DNA from 3 places in the Kribbella sp. NPDC005582 genome. Region 3 is predicted to be linked to each of the others. Evidence: riboswitches for the same ligand, from Rfam matches in the RefSeq annotation. Region 3 holds a riboswitch; each other region holds the start of a gene.

Region 1 (5,840 bases), on a different contig from region 3:
GCCGTAGGCGACTTCGAGCTCGCAGGCTTCGGTGAGCATCTGGCGGACCTCGGCCTGGAAGGCGTCGGTCCACAGGTGCGGGTTCTCCTGTTTGATCTGGTTGATGCAGTCGATGCCGAAGTTCAGGTGGATCGACTCGTCGCGCAGGATGTACTGGTACTGCTCGGCGATGCCGACCATCTTGTTGCGGCGGCCGAGGGAGAGGATCTGGGCGAAGCCGGTGTAGAACCACATGCCTTCGAAGACCACGTAGAACGCGATCAGGTCGCGCAGGAACGCGGTGTCGGACTCCGGCGTACCGGTGCTGAAGTCCGGATCCTCCAGGTGCTGGGTGTATTTGAGCGCCCAGGCGTCCTTGTCGGAGATCGACGGGACCTCGCGATACATGTTGAACAGCTCGCCCTCGTCGAGACCGAGCGACGTACAGATGTACTGGAAGGTGTGCGTGTGCACGGCTTCCTCGAACGCCTGGCGGAGCAGGTACTGCCGGCACTCGGGGTTGGTGAGCTGGCGGTAGACGGCGAGGACGATGTTGTTCGCGACCAGGGACTCGGCGGTGGCGAAGAAGCCGAGGTTGCGCTTCAGCATCATCCGCTCGTCGTCAGTGAGGCCGTCTTTGCTTTTCCAGAGCGAGATGTCCGCCTGCATGGAGACCTCGGTCGGCATCCAGTGGTTGTTGCAGGCGGCCAAGTACTTGTCCCAGGCCCACTTGTACTTCAATGGAAGCAATTGGTTGACGTCGGCGCGGGCGTTGATCATCGCCTTGTCGGAGACGTTGATCCGGTCGGCGCCGATCGAGATGGTGCTCACTGGCAGGCCTCGCAGTCAGGGTCGTCGAGCGAGCAGATCGCTCCGGTCGGTTCGGGCAGTGGCATCGGCAGCGTCGCCGAGACGGCGTTCAGCCGGCCGTCGGTGCCTTGCAGTGTCGACTTCTCGACGTGTGTCTTCGACTGCGAACGCAGGTAGTACGTCGTCTTCAATCCATAGCGCCACGCGTTGCGGTAGAGCTCGTCGAGCGCCTTGCCCGACGGCGATGCCATGTAGAGGTTGAGCGACTGCGCCTGGTCGATCCACTTCTGCCGGCGCGAGGCGGCCTTGATCAGCCACAGCGGCTCGATCTCGAACGCCGTCGCGTACAGCTCCCGCAGGTCGGCAGGGACGCGCTCAATATTCGCCAAGATGCCGTCGTGGTACTTCAGATCCGAGACCATCACCTGGTCCCACAACCCGCGCGCCTTCAGGTCGGCGACCAGGTACGGGTTGGCGACCGTGAACTCACCGGACATGTTCGACTTCACGAACAGGTTGCTGTACGCCGGTTCGATCGACTGGCTCACCCCGCAGATGTTGGAGATCGTCGCGGTCGGCGCGATCGCCATCACGTTGGAGTTCCGCATGCCGTCGCGCAGCACCTTGGCCCGCAGCGCGTCCCAGTCGAGCGTCGTCGCGTCGTCCAGGATCACGTCGCCCTGCCGCGCCGACCGCAGCAGCTCCTGCGAGTCGATCGGCAACACACCCTGGCTCCACAGCGAACCGTCGTACGTCGAGTAGCGGCCGCGCTCGGCGGCGAGATCGCTGGACGCCTCGATCGCGTGGTAGCTGATCGCCTCCATCGAACTGTCGGCGAACGCGACCGCGGCCTCCGACGAGTAGGGGATGCGCAGCGAGAACAGCGCGTCGGCGAACCCCATCAGGCCAAGGCCGACCGGGCGGTGCCGCTGATTGGCGCGCTCTGATTCCGGCGTGGTGTAGAAGTTCACGTCGATGACGTTGTCGAGCATCCGGACCGCGGTCTTCACCGTGTCCCGGAGCAGGTCGGCGTCGAGGCCGATCTCGGTCAGGTGCGCGACCAGGTTGACCGAGCCGAGGTTGCAGACCGCGGTCTCGTCGACTGTCGTGTTCAGCGTGATCTCGGTGCAGAGGTTCGACGAGTGGACGACACCGCTGTGCTGCTGCGGCGAGCGCAGGTTGCACGCGTCCTTGAACGTGATCCACGGGTGCCCGGTCTCGAACAGCACCGTCAGCATCCGCCGCCACAACTCGACCGCCCGCATCCGCTTGAAGACGCGGATCTCACCCCGGTCCGCGGCCGCCTCGTACTTCTCGTACGCCGCCTCGAACGCCGGCCCGAACAGATCGTGCAGATCGGGAACCTCGTCCGGCGAGAACAACGTCCACTGACCGTCCGACTCGACCCGCTGCAGGAACAGATCCGGCACCCAGTTCGCCGTGTTCATATCGTGCGTCCGGCGCCGCTCGTCCCCGGTGTTCTTCCGCAGATCGAGGAACTCCTCGATATCCACGTGCCACGTCTCGAGATAAGCGCAGACCGCGCCTTTACGTTTCCCGCCTTGATTGACTGCTACGGCGGTGTCGTTGGCGATCTTCAGGAACGGTACGACGCCTTGCGACTCGCCGTTGGTGCCGCGGATCTTGGCGCCGATGCCGCGGACGGGGGTCCAGTCGTTGCCGAGGCCGCCGGAGTACTTGGCGAGTAGGGCGTTGTTGCGGATTCCGGTGAAGATGCCGGCCAGGTCGTCGTCCACGGTGGTGAGGAAGCAGGACGAGAGTTGGGGGCGCGTCGTACCGGAGTTGAACAGGGTTGGTGTCGAGGACATGAAGCGGAACGAGCTGAGCAGTTCGTAGAACTGGATCGCTCGGGCTTCGCGGTCGTCCTCGCGCAGCGCCATCCCCATCGCGACCCGCAGGAAGAACGCCTGCGGCAGCTCGAAGCGGGTCTTGTCGATGTGCAGGAGATAGCGGTCGTAGAGCGTCTGCAGGCCGAGGAAGGCGAAGTCGAGATCGCGCTCGGGGCGGATCGCCGCGGCGAGGCGGTCGAGGTCGAAGGTGGCCAGCTCGGGGTCGAGCAGGCCGGCCTCGATCCCGGTCGCGAGGTAGCGCGGGAAGTATTCGGCGTACGCCGTGGTCATGTCGGCCTGGCTGGCCTGCCGGGGCTCGCCGTGCACTCGGCCGAGCGCCTCGCGGCGGATCTGGTCGAGCAGCAGGCGAGAGGCGGCATAGCTGTACTGCGGCTCGGTCTCGACGTAGGACCGGGCAGCCATCACGAGGGCCAGCTCGACCTCGTGCTGGGCGATGCCGTCGTAGCACGAGCCGATCGTCTCGTTGAGGATCTGCTCGGGGTCGACCGAGTCCAGCCCGGCGGCAGCCTCGGCGACGATCACACGCAGCCGCTCGATGTCGAGCGGTACGCGGGTGCCGTCGGCCTGGCGGACCGACACGACTGGCTTGGTAGTGGCCAGCTCGGCCGCGTCGGCGGGCGTGCGGGCCTTGGAACGCTCTTCGCGGTACAGGACGTAGGCCCGGGCCACCTGGTGCTCATCGGCACGCATCAGCGCCAGCTCCACCTGGTCCTGGATGTCCTCGACCTGGACGCTGCGACGGGCGTCGCCGCGGCTCGTCAGCGCCTCGACGACCCGGCCGGTCAGGTCGGCCACCAGGTCGCGGACCCGGTGGGTGGCTCCGGCGTCGTTGCCCTCGACGGCCAGGAAGGCCTTCGTGACGGCGACCGAGATCTTGGTCGGGTCGAACACGGTATTGCTGCCGTCGCGGCGGACGACGGTCAGCTGGGCCGCTCGGCTTGCCTCGTCGGCAGCCGAGCGAGATGTTGAAGCGATGGTCACAGAAGCTCTTCTCTCCCTGCGCGTACGGAGGACCGCGACCACAGGAGGGCATGCATGACGGGACGGACAGCACCGGCCGGAAAGCTGTCGTCTCGCCCTGCGACCCACCCTCGAGGTCTCGGACCGCGTGCACCGGCGGTGCACACGCCGGCGACAGGTATCCGGACTCGCGGCCACGACTCCATGGCTCCGCTCACCGTTGCGGGGCAGCTCCGGACTCACACCGGATTCCCCTGACCGCCAGCAGGAAGACTCTAAGTCAGACCCCATATCTAGTGGTGCCGACACGCCGCGCATCCACATGTTGTGGTCTTCAGGCCGCGACGCCATACAGGTCCTGGAGCGTCATGATCTCCGAACCGTGATGGATCAGCTCCCGGTTGAGCCGCAGTACGACGTGCCCGAACGGTTCGCCGGCGTCCAGTTCGGTGGCCTGACTCAGCCCCACGGTCGTCACCTGCTCCTCCGGCAACGACGCGATCCCCTCCTGCCACGCCTCCACCCAGTGCGTCAGCCACGCCACCGCGTCCCGCGCGTTCCCGTGCAAGGTGATGTCGGTCCGGCTCTGCTGCCGTGGCCCGAACGTCCACTCCCACCGCTCGAAGAAGGTCTCGGTCAGGTGCGCGATCAGCCAGGCGATCGTCCGCGGCCCCCGATGATCAGGCTCGTCCGGCCACTGCGCCACCCACTCGCCGGATCCGAGTGGCCGGTAATGCCCCGAGTAGTGCCGCCGCACGACGGTGAGCGCCTCGCCCTGCGGCTGCCAGAAGTACTCCTCGTCCGTCAGTCGCGCCAACCGCCCGGACAGCACCATCCAACTGAACCCCAGCTGCCCCCGCACCATGGCCATCGCCGACGGCCGATGCAGGATCTCCCAGTCGAACGCCTCGGGCATGACCGCACCACTCCACTCGAAGATCTATTCGAACACCTGTTCGAAGTCTCCCTCTGGAGTGCGGTGAAGTCAAACGCCCTGGTCAGACGGTGATCTGCGACCCCACGATGACGACCTGTTCGCGGGGGAGGTGGAAGTACTCGGCGGCGTCGGCGGTGATGGCGGTGGTCGCGAGGAAGAGGTGTTTGCGCCAGCGGGGGAGGCCGGGGGTGTCTCCGAGCTTGAGTTCGATGGCGGAGAGGAAGTAGGAGGTGTCGTCGGGGTCGACGGTGAGTTCGGTGCTCTGGGCGGCGGCCTGGTTGAGGATCGCGGGGACGTCGGCGCTCTCGACGTAGCCGAGGCGGGCGGTGACGTGGATGATGCCGTCGTCGGTGTAGCCGAGGTCGTCGACGACGATGCGGTCCTCGTCCGGGGCGTGCGGCACGGTGATGGTCTCGATGGAGAGGATCACCACGTTCTTGTGCAGGACGTGGTTGTGCTCGACGTTGGCACGCATCGCCAGCGGCACGGTGGTGTTGCCGCGATTGAGGAAGACCGCCGTACCGTCGACGCGGGTCATCGGGCGCTCGTGCAGGGTGTCGATGAACTCGCGCAGCGGGCCTTCTTCGCGCTCGCGTTTGGCGGTAACGAGTTGGCGGCCCTGCTGCCAGGTGGTCAGGACCGTGAAGACGCTGACCGCGATCAGCAGCGGCAGCCAGGCGCCGTGGACGAACTTGGTCAGGTTCGCGCCGAGGAACAGCAGTTCGACCGAGAGGAAGAAGGCCGCGCCGATGATGACCATCCACAACGGCTTCTGCCAGTGGTTCCGCACGATGTAGAAGAACAGCAGCGAGTTGATGACGATCGTCCCGGTGACCGCCATCCCGAAGGCGAAGGCCAGGGCGGCCGAGGTCTCGAACGCGAACACCAGCGTCAGTACGGCGATCATCAGCGCCCAGTTCACCCAGGGGACGTAGATCTGCCCGGCCGTCTCGGTGGACGTGTACTGGATCCGCAGCCGCGGCAGGTAGCCGAGCCGGACGGCCTGGTGGGCGACCGAGAAGGCGCCGGTGATGACGGCCTGCGAGGCGATCACGGTCGCGGCCGTCGCCAGCAACACCATCGGGATCCGGCCCCACTCGGGCACGAGCAGGAAGAACGGGCTGGTGTAACCGTTCGGGTCCTCGAGCACCAGGGCGCCTTGGCCGAGGTAGCTCAGGATGCACGCCGGGAAAACGAGGAACAGCCAGGCCCGCGTGATCGGCTGCCGGCCGAAGTGCCCGAGGTCGGCGTACAGGGCCTCGGCGCCGGTGATCGCCAGTACG
Region 2 (5,840 bases), on a different contig from region 3:
CCCACTCCCCAGCACAGTGATCATCAGTACGGCGGCCAGCGCCGCACCGGCGTTGACCCCGATCAGGTCCGGGCTCACCAGCGGATTTCGGGCCAGCCGCTGAAAGATCGCCCCCGACACCCCGAACGCCGTACCGACGCCGATCCCGACCAGCACTCGTGGCAGCCGGCCGTTCACCACGATGTCGTTGAGGATCAACGTGCCGTGCCCGCTCAAAGCCTCGATGACCGACGACAACGGGATCCGGTAGTCGCCAAGCGTCAACGAGAGCGCTCCGACAGCCAGCGTCAGCCCCCACGCAAGAGTCGAGCCGATCACACCAGCAACATCGACGCGAGTAGAGAACGGCCCGAGACGCACAGTCCTCACAGCGCCGCCAACCGACGCCGCCGTACCAGCGCGATGAAGACCGGAGCGCCAATGACCGCCGTGATGATCCCGACCTGCAGCTCATCCGGCCGCGCCACCAATCGCCCGACCACATCAGCAAGCAACAGTACGGCGGGCGCCAGCACCATCGACCACGGCAGAATCCACCGATAGTCGGCACCGACGAGCGTCCGCGCCACATGCGGTACGGCGAGCCCGAGGAACCCGATCGGCCCCGCGATCGCGGTCGCCGTACCGGCCAGCACAACGACAGCCAGCCCGGCCACCACGCGCACCACCATCACCCGGGTACCCAGCGAACGAGCCAACTCGTCACCCAGCGCCAGCTGATTGAGCGACCGCCCCAGCACCACCGCCAGAACGATGCCCACGGCAATGAATGGTCCGGCCTGACCGATCACCGAACCGGTCGCCATCGTGAGCGACCCGACCACCCAGAACCGGAACTCGTTCAGCGTCGACAGATCGAGCAACGTGATCGCCGATGTGACCGACCCCAGCAACGCCGAAATCGCCGCCCCAGCCAGCGCCAGCTTCACCGGTGTCGCGCCACCGCGCCCGATCGCGCCGACCAGGTAGACGACCACTGTCGCCACTAGCGCGCCACCCATCGCAAACCACACATACCCCGTCAGGCTGTGCACGCCCAGCACCCCGATGGCCGCAACCACTGCCAGCGCAGCACCAGCGTTCACACCGAGAATCCCCGGATCGGCCAGCGGATTGCGGGTCACGCCCTGCATCAACGCACCCGCCAACCCGAGCGCCGCGCCGGCCAGCAACCCAGCGCCCGTCCGCGGCATCCGGAGATACCGGATCACCCGATCGTTGTCGCTCCCGCGGAAATCCGCCAAGGCCAGATACACGTCATGCGCACCGAAGTGCTGGTTCCCGACACTCAACGACAGCAGCACCGAGACCGCGAGTACGGCGATGCAGAGCAGCAGGCCGACCGCACGCCACCTCACTGGAACAGGTCGGCGTGAATCGTCTTGGCGATGTCCTCGGTCGCATAGGCACCGCGCACCCCGGCGGAGTGATTCGCGAACAGCCACGGCACGACGTGCTTGGTGCGGACCGCCTTGAGATTCGCCAACGCCGGGTTCGCCAGGATCTTCGCGACCTCCGGCTGCGAAGAGGCCGGCGTCAACGCGGCATCGCAGCACCCGCTGATCAGGATGTAGTCCGGGTTGCGTTTGATCAGCTCCTCGACGCCGATCTTCACGTTCCGCTTGGCCGTCAGATCGGCGAAGACGTTCATTCCGCCGGCCTGCTTGATCAGCACCGTCCCGAAGTCCGGCCCACCGGAGACGGTCAATCCGCCGCCTTCCAGTCCAGGCCTCAGGATCGCGACCGTCGGCTTCGGTGCGTTCTTCACCTTCGCCGACACCGCGGCGATCCGCTTCTCCTGGTCCGCGATCACGTCCTCGGCGCGGGCCTCGACCCCGAACAGCTTGCCGAGTCCGCGCAGATCGGCGTACACGTTGTCCATCGTGACGCTCGCCGGGTCGATCGCTTCGTCACCCTTGCCGTCCGCGGTCGGGCAGAGCGGGCTGAAGATCCAGGTCTGGACACCGAGCTCGGCCAGGCTCTTGCGGCTCCCGAAGCTCTCGTCGCTGCCACCGCCGGCGCTGAATACGTCGTTGAAGCCGGACAGCACGAAGTCCGGGTTCGCCGCCAGCAGCTCCTCGCGGCTGGGCAGGTTCTTGTAGTACTTCGCCTTGGCCTGAGCACTCGCGTACTCCGGCAGCACCTCGGCATCCAGGTACGCCGTACCGACCAGGCGATCGGAGATCCCGAGCGCATGTGCCATCTCGATCGCCGGCTGGTACGCCGCGAAGACGCGCTTCGGCGGACCGCTCACGGTGACGTCGATCCCGCAGTTCCACACGGTGGTCGTCGATCCGGGCGGATTGACGGCGGTGGCGGTGCCGCAGCCGGCGAGCAGGCTCAGCAACACGACAAGGACAAGGGACTTACGCAGCACGGGACCGCTCCTCCAACACCTCGTGGACGGATCACATGCCGTGGCCGGTCTCCTGGCTTACGGGTACAGCGTCCACCGGCCTGGTCTTCCCAGCACCCTGCTCTTTGCAGTGCATAGCCAGTGACTTCCGCGTTGGACACGGCTGGCGGACATCCCGATCACAGTGGCGAGGGCCGCGCCGGCATCACACCGGCTTCCCGAGCACCACGGCGCCGCCACAGTAACATCGGCGACTCAGTCGCAGGTTCAGCGGTACTGCGAGAGCATCGCGAGCGCGAACTGCGTCATCGTGTCCGGGTTGATCGCCCGCGCCGGCAACGGCACCAGGTCGACCAGCTTGTCGTCGCCGATCCGGATCGTGGTCCGGCCGGTCGCCGTGTCCACATATCCCTCGTCACCGAGCGGGATCGCCTGTGCGGTCGGCGTCTTCCGCATCGCCGTCATCAGCGCGATCGCCTTCGGAGTACGGCGTACCGAGGTGGAGAGCACGCTGTCCGCGGAGATCCAGCCGCAGACCAGGTCGCCGAGCTCGGTCTGACCATCCCGGCGGATCGACGCGGGCGCCCCCATCACCTTCGCGGCGGCCGACGAACCGCGCTCACACTCCGGCCGCGCGATCAACGGCTCCGCCTCAGGCAGACCCGCCGCCTGTCGAGCCACTTCCTGCGCCAGTACGACGTACTTGGCGAGTGTGGCCTTGGGTCCGGCGACCTTGAAGAGCCGATCCTTCAGCAGGAACACGACGAACGTGTCAGCCCCGAAGCCACCATCACCAACCACCGCCATTTGAGACTTCTGGGCCTTCTGCGCGGCGGCCAGCGTCGCCTTGGTGGCTGCCTGCACCGACACTCCGACCCGCAGCACCGGCCCATTCGGACTCGCGCTCAGCCCCAGCTGACACACGTCGTACGTCGCCGGTACGCCGAAGTCCGCCGGCGGCGTCTTCGGCTGAATCTGCACGATCGGAGCACCCAGCGTCGTCTGCACCAGCTGCTGATCCATCCGCACGCACAACGTGTCGGCGACCTTCGAGGTCGGCGGCGTGCTGGGTGTTTCCGACGGAGACGGCGTCTCCGTGGGCGTCGTACTGATCGAGACCAGCGGCGGCACGCTCGGCGCGGTCTCCTGCCCAGGACCGCCGCACCCAGATGCGAGCACTGCAACGAGAGCGAACGGCACTACCGGACGAATACGCATAGTGCGCCAAAGCCTACGCCGCGTCCGCCTCCCCCGAGTGCGGGGTCCGTGTCGCCGGAAACCCCTTACCAGCACCCCACTCCTCACATTCGCCCCCAACTCCCCCCGCTCGCACGGTGACTTCAGTCGCGCCGCACGGTGACATCAGTCGCGCCGCACGCCGGCTTCAGTCGCGCCGCACGGTGGCTTCAGTCGCGCGGCACGGTGGCTTCAGTCGCGCGGCACGGTGGCTTCAGTCGCGCGGCACGGTGGCTTCAGTCGCGCGGCACGGTGGCTTCAGTCACCAAACACCGGGAAACCCACCGAATGCGAGGAGATGGTCGCCGGAAAACCCTTACCAGCAACTCACTTCTCACACTCGCCCGCCAACTCCCCGCATTCGCAGGGTGGCTTCGGTGGCGGGGCAGGGTGGCTTCGGTGGCGGGGCAGGGTGGCTTCGGTGGCGGGGTGGGGCGGGGCGGGGGGTTAGGGTTCGTCGGCCTCGGCTGCGGCCCGGAGATCGCGTTCGCGGACGGCGTGCTCGTCGGTGCGGGCGTCGTACCGCCAGAAGTCGCGCAGGGCGGCGCCGGTGGCGGCGACGCCGGCCACGCAGAGGATGCCGCCGCTGACGATCGACGTCCGGACGCTGGTCAGGTCGGCGACCAGACCGGACCGGGCCTGACCACCGAGCGGGCCGAGCATGTAGGAAAGCATCTCGATTCCGGCCAGCCGGCCGCGCATTTCGTCGGGGATCGTCTGGTTCCAGATCACTCCCCGGAACAGGCCGGAGACCATATCGGCAGCACCGGCGAACGCGAGGAAGACGAACGCGAACCAGATGTTCGGTGCCAGTCCGGCGATCCCGATCGCCGCGCCCCAGCAGGCGGCCGCCATCACCACAGCACGGCCATGGTGATGGACCCGGCGGGTCCAGCCGCTGGTGAGCGTCGCGATCATCGCGCCGACCGCTTCCGCGCTGTACAAAGCGCCGAGCAGTTTCGGTTCCTTCAGCACCTCGGTCGCGAAGGCCGGGAACAGCACGATCGGCATCGCCATGAACATGCCGACCATGTCGACGACGTACGTGCCGAGCAGGTCCTTGCGGCGCGCGGCGTAGGTGATGCCTTGGCCGATGACGCGCAGGCTCGGGGGCTGGGAGTGCTCGCCAACCCGGTACGGCTTGAGGCGCAGGTACATCAACGTCGCGATCGCCAACCCGGCCAGCTCGATGCCGAACGCCCAGCTGATTCCCGCCGTACCGACCAGGACACCACCCAGCGCCGGGCCGACCAGCTGACCGGCCTGCATGGTCAGTGCGTTCAGCGCCACCGCGGCCGGCAGCTCCGAGTGCTTCACCACGCGCGGGAACAGCGCGTCGCGGCTCGGGCGCTGCAGTGACGCGGCGATCGCGTTCAGGGCGCCACAGACGTAGATGATCCACACCTGCGGATTGCTCAGCAGCGCGTTGCTCAGCAGGACCGCGCAGACCGCGACCTGCGCGATGCCGGTGAAGATCAGCATCTTGCGGCGGTCCACGTGGTCGGCGAGCGCGCCGCCGTACAGGCCGAAGACGACCAGCGGAAGGATGTTCACCAGACCCATCGCGCCGACCGCGAAGTTCGAGTGGGTCAGCGAATAGAGCTGGAACGGGAGCGCGACGTACCCGAACATGCTGCCGAGGAAGAAGACGGTGCCCGAGATCGTCAGGATCCGGAAGTCGCGGGAACTACGCCACGGAGTCAGATCGACACGCAGCTGGGCCAGCCGCGATCGGAAACTTGCTGCCACCGCCACATCCTGTCAGCTCGACCGCCCGGGGAAGAACCCCTTTTCTTCCTACCGTGGAACCGATTGGTTGCCCTCGGCGTCAATCTCCCAGCCACGATCCACCAGCCAGACGGAGAACCGGATGATCTCGACCAAGTCGGTAGCCACCTTGATGGTCACCACCCTCGCCGCAGGTGGCGCCCTGCTTGCTCCCGTGGCCGCGCAGGCCGCGCCCACCACCGCCACGGCGCCCGCCGCGGTGACCAAGGCCGCCGCGGTCTCGGACCTGCTCAAGCCGGGTCAGAAGCTGAAGGCCGGTAACTACATCCGCTCCAAGAACGGCCAGTATGTCTTCATCATGCAGTCCGACGGCAACGCGGTGCTCTACAAGGGCAAGACCGCGCTGTGGTCGACCGTCACCAACCGCAAGGCCTCGGTGCTGGTGATGCAGAAGAACGGCAACCTGGAGGTCGTCTCCGGCAAGACCGTCGTCTGGCAGAGCAACACCGGCACCAGCCCG
Region 3 (5,840 bases):
TCGCGCTGGCCGACTCGCTATTGGCCCGGCACAAGACCGAGACGGGGGAGTGGCCACGCTCGGTCGGCCTCACGGTCTGGGGTACGTCGGCGATGCGGACCCAGGGCGACGACCTGGCCGAGGTGCTGTGGCTGCTCGGCTGCCGCCCGGTCTGGGACGAGGCATCCCGCCGTGTCACCGGCTTCGAGGTGGTCGATCTGGCTGAGCTCGGCCGGCCGCGGATCGATGTGACGATCCGGATCTCCGGCTTCTTCCGGGACGCGTTCCCGCACGTCGTCGCGATGCTCGACGAAGCGGTCCGCACAGTCGCCGCGCTGGACGAAGATGCCGCCGACAACTACCTCCGCGCGCACGTCGACGCTGACGTTGCCGCGGGCAACGACGTACGGTCGGCGACGGCGCGGGTCTTCGGGTCGAAGCCGGGGTCTTACGGGGCTGGGTTGTTGCCGCTCGTCGACGCGCGGAACTGGCGCACCGACGCCGAGCTGGCCGAGGTCTACGCGGTCTGGGGCGGCTACGCGTACGGCAAGGGCCTGGACGGCGCCGAGGCGCGCGGCTCGATGGAGCGGGCCTACGCCCGGATCCAGGTCGCGGCCAAGAACGCGGACACCCGTGAGCACGACATCATGGATTCCGACGACTACTTCCAGTACCACGGCGGCATGATCGCGATGGTCCGGCACCTGACCGGTTCCAACCCGAAGGCCTATGTCGGGGACTCCGCCGTACCGGCGCAGGTTCGGACCCGGACGCTGGAAGAGGAGACCAAGCGCGTCTTCCGGGCGCGCGTCGTGAACCCGCGCTGGATGGCAGCGATGCGGCGGCACGGCTACAAGGGCGCCTTCGAGATGGCGGCGACCGTCGACTACCTCTTCGGATACGACGCGACCGCCGGCGTGGTCGACGACTGGATGTACGAGACGCTCACCACCGAGTACGTCGCGGATCCGGAGATGGCGGAGTTCTTCCGCAAGTCCAACCCATGGGCCCGGCACGGGATCGCCGAGCGCCTGCTCGAGGCGGCCCAGCGCGGGTTGTGGGCCGAGCCTTCGCCCGAGGCGTTGGAGACCCTGCGGAACGCAGTCCTTGAGACAGAGGGTGACATCGAGGACCGCGGCTGATTGGGTAAAACCATGGCGCGGATCCTGATCACCAACGACGACGGCTACCAGGCACCCGGCATCCGCGCGCTTGCGCCGGTGATCGCCGAGCTGGGGCACGACGTACTCGTGGTCGCCCCGCTGGACGACCAGAGCGGCGTCGGCTCCGCCCGGGCCGGCATGGTCGATCGCCCGATCCGCACTGTGACCGAAGACGAGCACGGCATCGCGTACTGCGGGGTCGCCGGGACACCGGCCCTCGCAGTGACGCTCGCGACCCTCGGTTCCTTCGGGCCGCCGCCGGACCTGGTGCTGTCCGGGATCAACCGTGGCGCCAATCTCGGCGTACCGATCTTTCACTCGGGCACAGTGGCCGCAGCGCTCACCGCAGCCGCGCAGGGTGTGTCGGCGATCGCGGTCAGCATCGACAGCGAGGTCCCGGAGCACTGGAAGACGGCAGCCACGATGGCCGCCGAGGCTCTGAACTGGATCGCCTCCGAACCGGCCGGGACCGTCCTGACCTTGAACGTCCCGGACCGCCCACTCGACGCACTCGCGGGCGTCCGCCACGCGACGCTGGCCCCGATCAAGTACTCGCGCCTGATCGGTACCACGGCCCCGACCGGCGAACCGATGGTCACTCTGGAGCCGACCCGCTCCGACCTCCCCGCCGCCAGCGACATGGCCCTGCTCCAAGCCGGCTACGTCACCGTCAGCCCCTTGACCGGCATCGGCGTACTCCCCGACGAGGACGCCGCCAACGCACTGGCCAAACGACTGTCGTCGTACCGGTGAATCTGTACGTCGAGCAGTACAGCGAGGCGGGATCACCGCGATGGTGACTGGAAGTCAGCAGACGCCGCCGGAGTTACAGGTCTCCTACCGACAGGACGTATACGCCCACTGTGGCCGATGGAGCGCCGGCGTCAGGCTCCGGGGGCCAGGTAGCGGGGTTATACGTCCTGTTCTTCGGAAGATCAGAGGTAGCTGAAGAGGTGGGCGGTGGAGGTGGCTGGGTCGCCGTGGGGGGTGGTGAGGGTGTCTTCGAGGCCTAGGCGGAGGTGGTGGCCTTGGGTGCGGGCCCAGTGGAGGGTGGGCCAGGTCCAGTGGGCTTCGCCGTGGACCAGGACGGGGATGTCGGTGGTGGGGAGGGCGGCGAGGATGGTTTGGGCGGCGGTGGGGCCGTCGGGGCCGGGGGAGATGCCGGGGATGGCTTCGATCAGGATGCGGTGGGTGGGGCCGGACCAGGCGAGGTAGGTGGCGGCGGCTTCGGGGGTGAAGAGGCCGGCCTCGACGGCGATGCCGCGGGCGAGGAGGAGGTCGGCGACCTGGGTGGCGCCGGGTTCGTGGAAGTTGACGCTGGCGAAGTCGGGGCCGGGCTGCCAGTCGGCGATCAGGCGGAGGCGTTCGGTGAGGTCGGGGACGATCGGCTCGCGGGTCGAGACGCCGAGCGGGACGCCTGGGCAGGCTGCCTGGACTGCTTCGACGGCGGCGCGGATGTCGGGCCAGTGCAGACTCTCCAGCTCGTCGGCTCCGCGCGGGTGCAGATGGAGTGCGTCCGCTCCAGCCTGTACGGCGGCCGCCGCGGCATCGGCGAGTTCGGCCGGGGTGATGGGGACACCGGGGTTGTCGGCGCGGGTGCGGTCACCGTTCAGACAGGCCTTGATCATGGAGCCGACCCTATAAAGACGAGGGTGTGACCTCGTCGCTGAGCAGCCGGGCCGGGTGTGCCATGATCGGGCCGACAGGTGTGGAGGAACACCGGTGACCGGGAAACCGGGATTCCGGGGCGGTCCCGCCACTGTGACCGGGAAACCGGAAGCCAGGACATCCACACCCTGTCCGCCGCGGTCCTGCGGCGTACCAGCTGCCGAAGCGGGCGCGGACACCCGCTGACGAAGGGATTCCCCGCTGATGCGGCCTGCGCCACCCTCGACCGGCTTTCCGTTCACCGCGGTGGTCGGCATGGAAGACCTTCAGCTCGCGCTGATCCTCGCGACGATCTCACCCGCGATCGGCGGGGTCCTGATCCGCGGCGAGAAGGGTACGGCGAAGTCGACCGCCGTCCGCGCCCTGACCGAGATCCTGCCCCCGGTCGACGTCGTACCGGGGTGCCGCTTCTCCTGTGACCCCGAGGCCCCTGCGGCGGACTGCCCCGATGGACCGCACGATGCACCGGAGACGGTGAGCCGGGCGGCACGGCTGGTGGAGCTGCCGGTGGGCGCGACCGAGGACCGTGTGCTCGGATCGCTGCATCTGGAGAAGGCGCTGGCCGAGGGAGTCACGGCGTACGAGCCGGGACTGCTGGCGGCCGCGCACCGCGGCCTGCTGTACGTCGACGAGGTCAACCTGCTGCACGACCACCTGGTGGATGTGCTGCTGGACGCCGCCGCGATGGGCCGCGCGACCGTCGAGCGCGACGGGGTGTCGGTGACGCACCCGGCACGCTTCGTGCTGGTCGGCACCATGAACCCGGAGGAGGGCGAACTGCGCCCGCAGCTGCTCGACCGGTTCGGGCTGACCGTCGACGTGGTCGCCAGCCGGGACCCCGCCGTACGCGTCGAGGTGATGCGCGCGCGACTGTCCTACGAGGCCGACCCGGCCGCCTTCGTCACCCGGTACGACGGCCCGCAGCGCGAGCTCGCCGAGCGGATCGTGAAAGCACGTGACCTGCTGAGCGAGGTCATCCTGACCGACTCGGCGCTGCGGCAGATCGCCGAGATCTGTGCGTCGTTCGACGTGGACGGCATGCGCGCCGACCTGGTCACCGCGCGGACCGCGGTCGCCCACGCGGCGTGGTCCGGGCGGACGGTCGTCGAGGTCGAGGACGTCCGCGCGGCGGCCAAGCTCGCGCTCCCGCACCGCCGCCGGCGCAACCCGTTCGATGCTCCCGGCATGGACGAAGACCAGCTCGAGCAAGCGATCCAAGACAGTACGCCGCCTCCGCCGGACCCGGACGACGATCCCGACGGCGGTCCGGACGATGGTGGACCGGGCGGCGGCATCGACCCCGAGCCGACGGACTCCTCCGACGGACCGGACGCGGCGAGCACCGAGCAGTCGGTTCCCGGGCAAGCGCCGAGTGGTGACGTTGCGGGCAGCTCGGAGCCGTACAAAGCGCGGCTGCTGAGCGTGCAAGCCGCAGGTGCAGGCGTAGCTGGTAGGCGGTCGCGCGCGATCACCGAGGTCGGGCGAGTGGTGGGTGATCGGGCACGCGTGGGACGTGAGTCGGGTCGGCCGCACCTGCTGGCCACGATCCGAGCCGCAGCACCACATCAGCACGCTCGAGGTAGGCACGGTTTTGAAGGCGGCGCGGGTGGTGCCGGTCGGAGGCGGCGTGGGCTGGTGGTGCGGGCGGGTGACGTGCGGTTGTCGGTGCGCGAAGGGCGGGAGGGGAACCTCGTGCTGTTCTGCGTGGACGCTTCCGGGTCGATGGGCACCAAGCGCCGGATGAGCGAGGTGAAGACGGCGATCGTCTCCCTCCTCCTCGACGCGTACCAGCGCCGCGACACCGTCGGCCTCGTGACCTTCGCCGGTGCGGAGGCGACCGTCGCGTTGCCGCCGACGGGCAGCGTCGAGACCGCCGTACGGCGCCTTGAGTCGTTGCCGACCGGTGGCCGTACGCCGCTCGCCGAGGGACTGTTGCAGGCCGCGGAAGTACTGCGGATCGCGGCGATCCGCGACCCACGCCGACGCCCGCTGCTCGTGCTGGTCACGGATGGCCGGGCGACCCATGGGGACCAGGCGTTCGCCCGCGCGAAGCAGGCGGCCGGTTGGCTGGCTCAGCGTGGGATCGCGACCGTGGTCGTCGACTGCGAGCCGCGGCGCGGAGTGCGGCTCGGACTGGCCGGTGAGCTCGCCGGTGACCTCGGAGCGGAGTACCTCGATCTCGGCGATGTTGCCGCCGGCAACCTTGTACGCGCGGTGACGGATCGGAAGGCGGCCTGATGCCGAAGGGACAACCGGAGGTCGTGCCGCAGGACGGCCTGACCACTCGCCAGCGCCGGAACCGGCCGCTGCTGATGGTGCACACCGGTGAGATGAAGGGGAAGTCGACCGCCGCCTTCGGGATGGCGCTGCGCGGCTGGAACCAGGGCTGGAACATCGGGGTCTTCCAGTTCGTGAAGAGCGCGAAGTGGAAGGTCGGCGAGGAGAGTGCCTTCAAGGCGCTCGGCCAGTTGCACGAGGCAACCGGTCAGGGCGGGCCGGTCGAGTGGCACAAGATGGGTGAGGGCTGGAGCTGGTCGCGCAAGGCCGGTACCGAGGAGGACCACGCCGCCGATGCCGTCGAAGGCTGGCGCGAGATCCAGCGCCGGATCGCTGCGGAGACCCACGACCTCTACGTGCTCGACGAGTTCACCTACCCGATGAAGTGGGGCTGGATCGACGTCGACGAGGTCGTCGAGACGCTCGTCAACCGCCCCGGACACCAGTACGTCGTGATCACCGGTCGCAACGCCGACCAGCGCCTGATCGACGCGGCGGACCTGGTCACGGAGATGACGAAGGTCAAGCACCCGATGGATGCCGGCCAAAAGGGTCAGCGAGGTATCGAGTGGTAGCCGCAGGGAGCCGGCCGTGGTGATTCCGCGGATAGTGGTGGCGGCGCCTTCTTCCGGTGCCGGCAAGACGACAGTTGCCGTCGGCTTGATGGCGGCGCTGCGGCGAGCCGGGCATGTGGTGGCCGGGTTCAAGGTGGGGCCGGACTACATCGACCCCGGCTTCCACGCGGTTGCCACC

The links. Region 3 has a riboswitch for cobalamin ahead of ABZS29_RS30340 (putative cobaltochelatase). Riboswitches for the same ligand answer to the same signal wherever they lie in the genome.
Region 1: linked by a shared signal. The riboswitch ahead of ABZS29_RS32685 (ribonucleoside-diphosphate reductase subunit alpha) and the one ahead of ABZS29_RS30340 (putative cobaltochelatase) in region 3 are both predicted to bind cobalamin.
Region 2: linked by a shared signal. The riboswitch ahead of ABZS29_RS28280 (ABC transporter substrate-binding protein) and the one ahead of ABZS29_RS30340 (putative cobaltochelatase) in region 3 are both predicted to bind cobalamin.

The regions. Positions count from the first base shown of each region.
Region 1 is NZ_JBEXCU010000007.1:179,801-185,640, reverse strand. It holds gene ABZS29_RS32690 (ribonucleotide-diphosphate reductase subunit beta) at 1-825, opposite strand, end outside; gene ABZS29_RS32685 (ribonucleoside-diphosphate reductase subunit alpha) at 807-3,641, opposite strand; cobalamin riboswitch at 3,776-3,898, opposite strand; gene ABZS29_RS32680 (DinB family protein) at 3,955-4,536, opposite strand; gene ABZS29_RS32675 (potassium transporter Kup) at 4,619-5,840, opposite strand, start outside.
Region 2 is NZ_JBEXCU010000005.1:391,720-397,559, reverse strand. It holds gene ABZS29_RS28290 (iron chelate uptake ABC transporter family permease subunit) at 1-318, opposite strand, end outside; gene ABZS29_RS28285 (iron chelate uptake ABC transporter family permease subunit) at 366-1,358, opposite strand; gene ABZS29_RS28280 (ABC transporter substrate-binding protein) at 1,355-2,377, opposite strand; cobalamin riboswitch at 2,402-2,612, opposite strand; gene ABZS29_RS28275 (hypothetical protein) at 2,624-3,574, opposite strand; gene ABZS29_RS28270 (MFS transporter) at 4,040-5,341, opposite strand; gene ABZS29_RS28265 (hypothetical protein) at 5,463-5,840, shown strand, end outside.
Region 3 is NZ_JBEXCU010000006.1:218,970-224,809, forward strand. It holds gene cobN (cobaltochelatase subunit CobN) at 1-1,121, shown strand, start outside; gene surE (5'/3'-nucleotidase SurE) at 1,134-1,895, shown strand; gene ABZS29_RS30335 (3-keto-5-aminohexanoate cleavage protein) at 2,078-2,770, opposite strand; cobalamin riboswitch at 2,809-2,954, shown strand; gene ABZS29_RS30340 (putative cobaltochelatase) at 3,015-5,048, shown strand; gene cobO (cob(I)yrinic acid a,c-diamide adenosyltransferase) at 5,048-5,662, shown strand; gene ABZS29_RS30350 (cobyrinate a,c-diamide synthase) at 5,679-5,840, shown strand, end outside.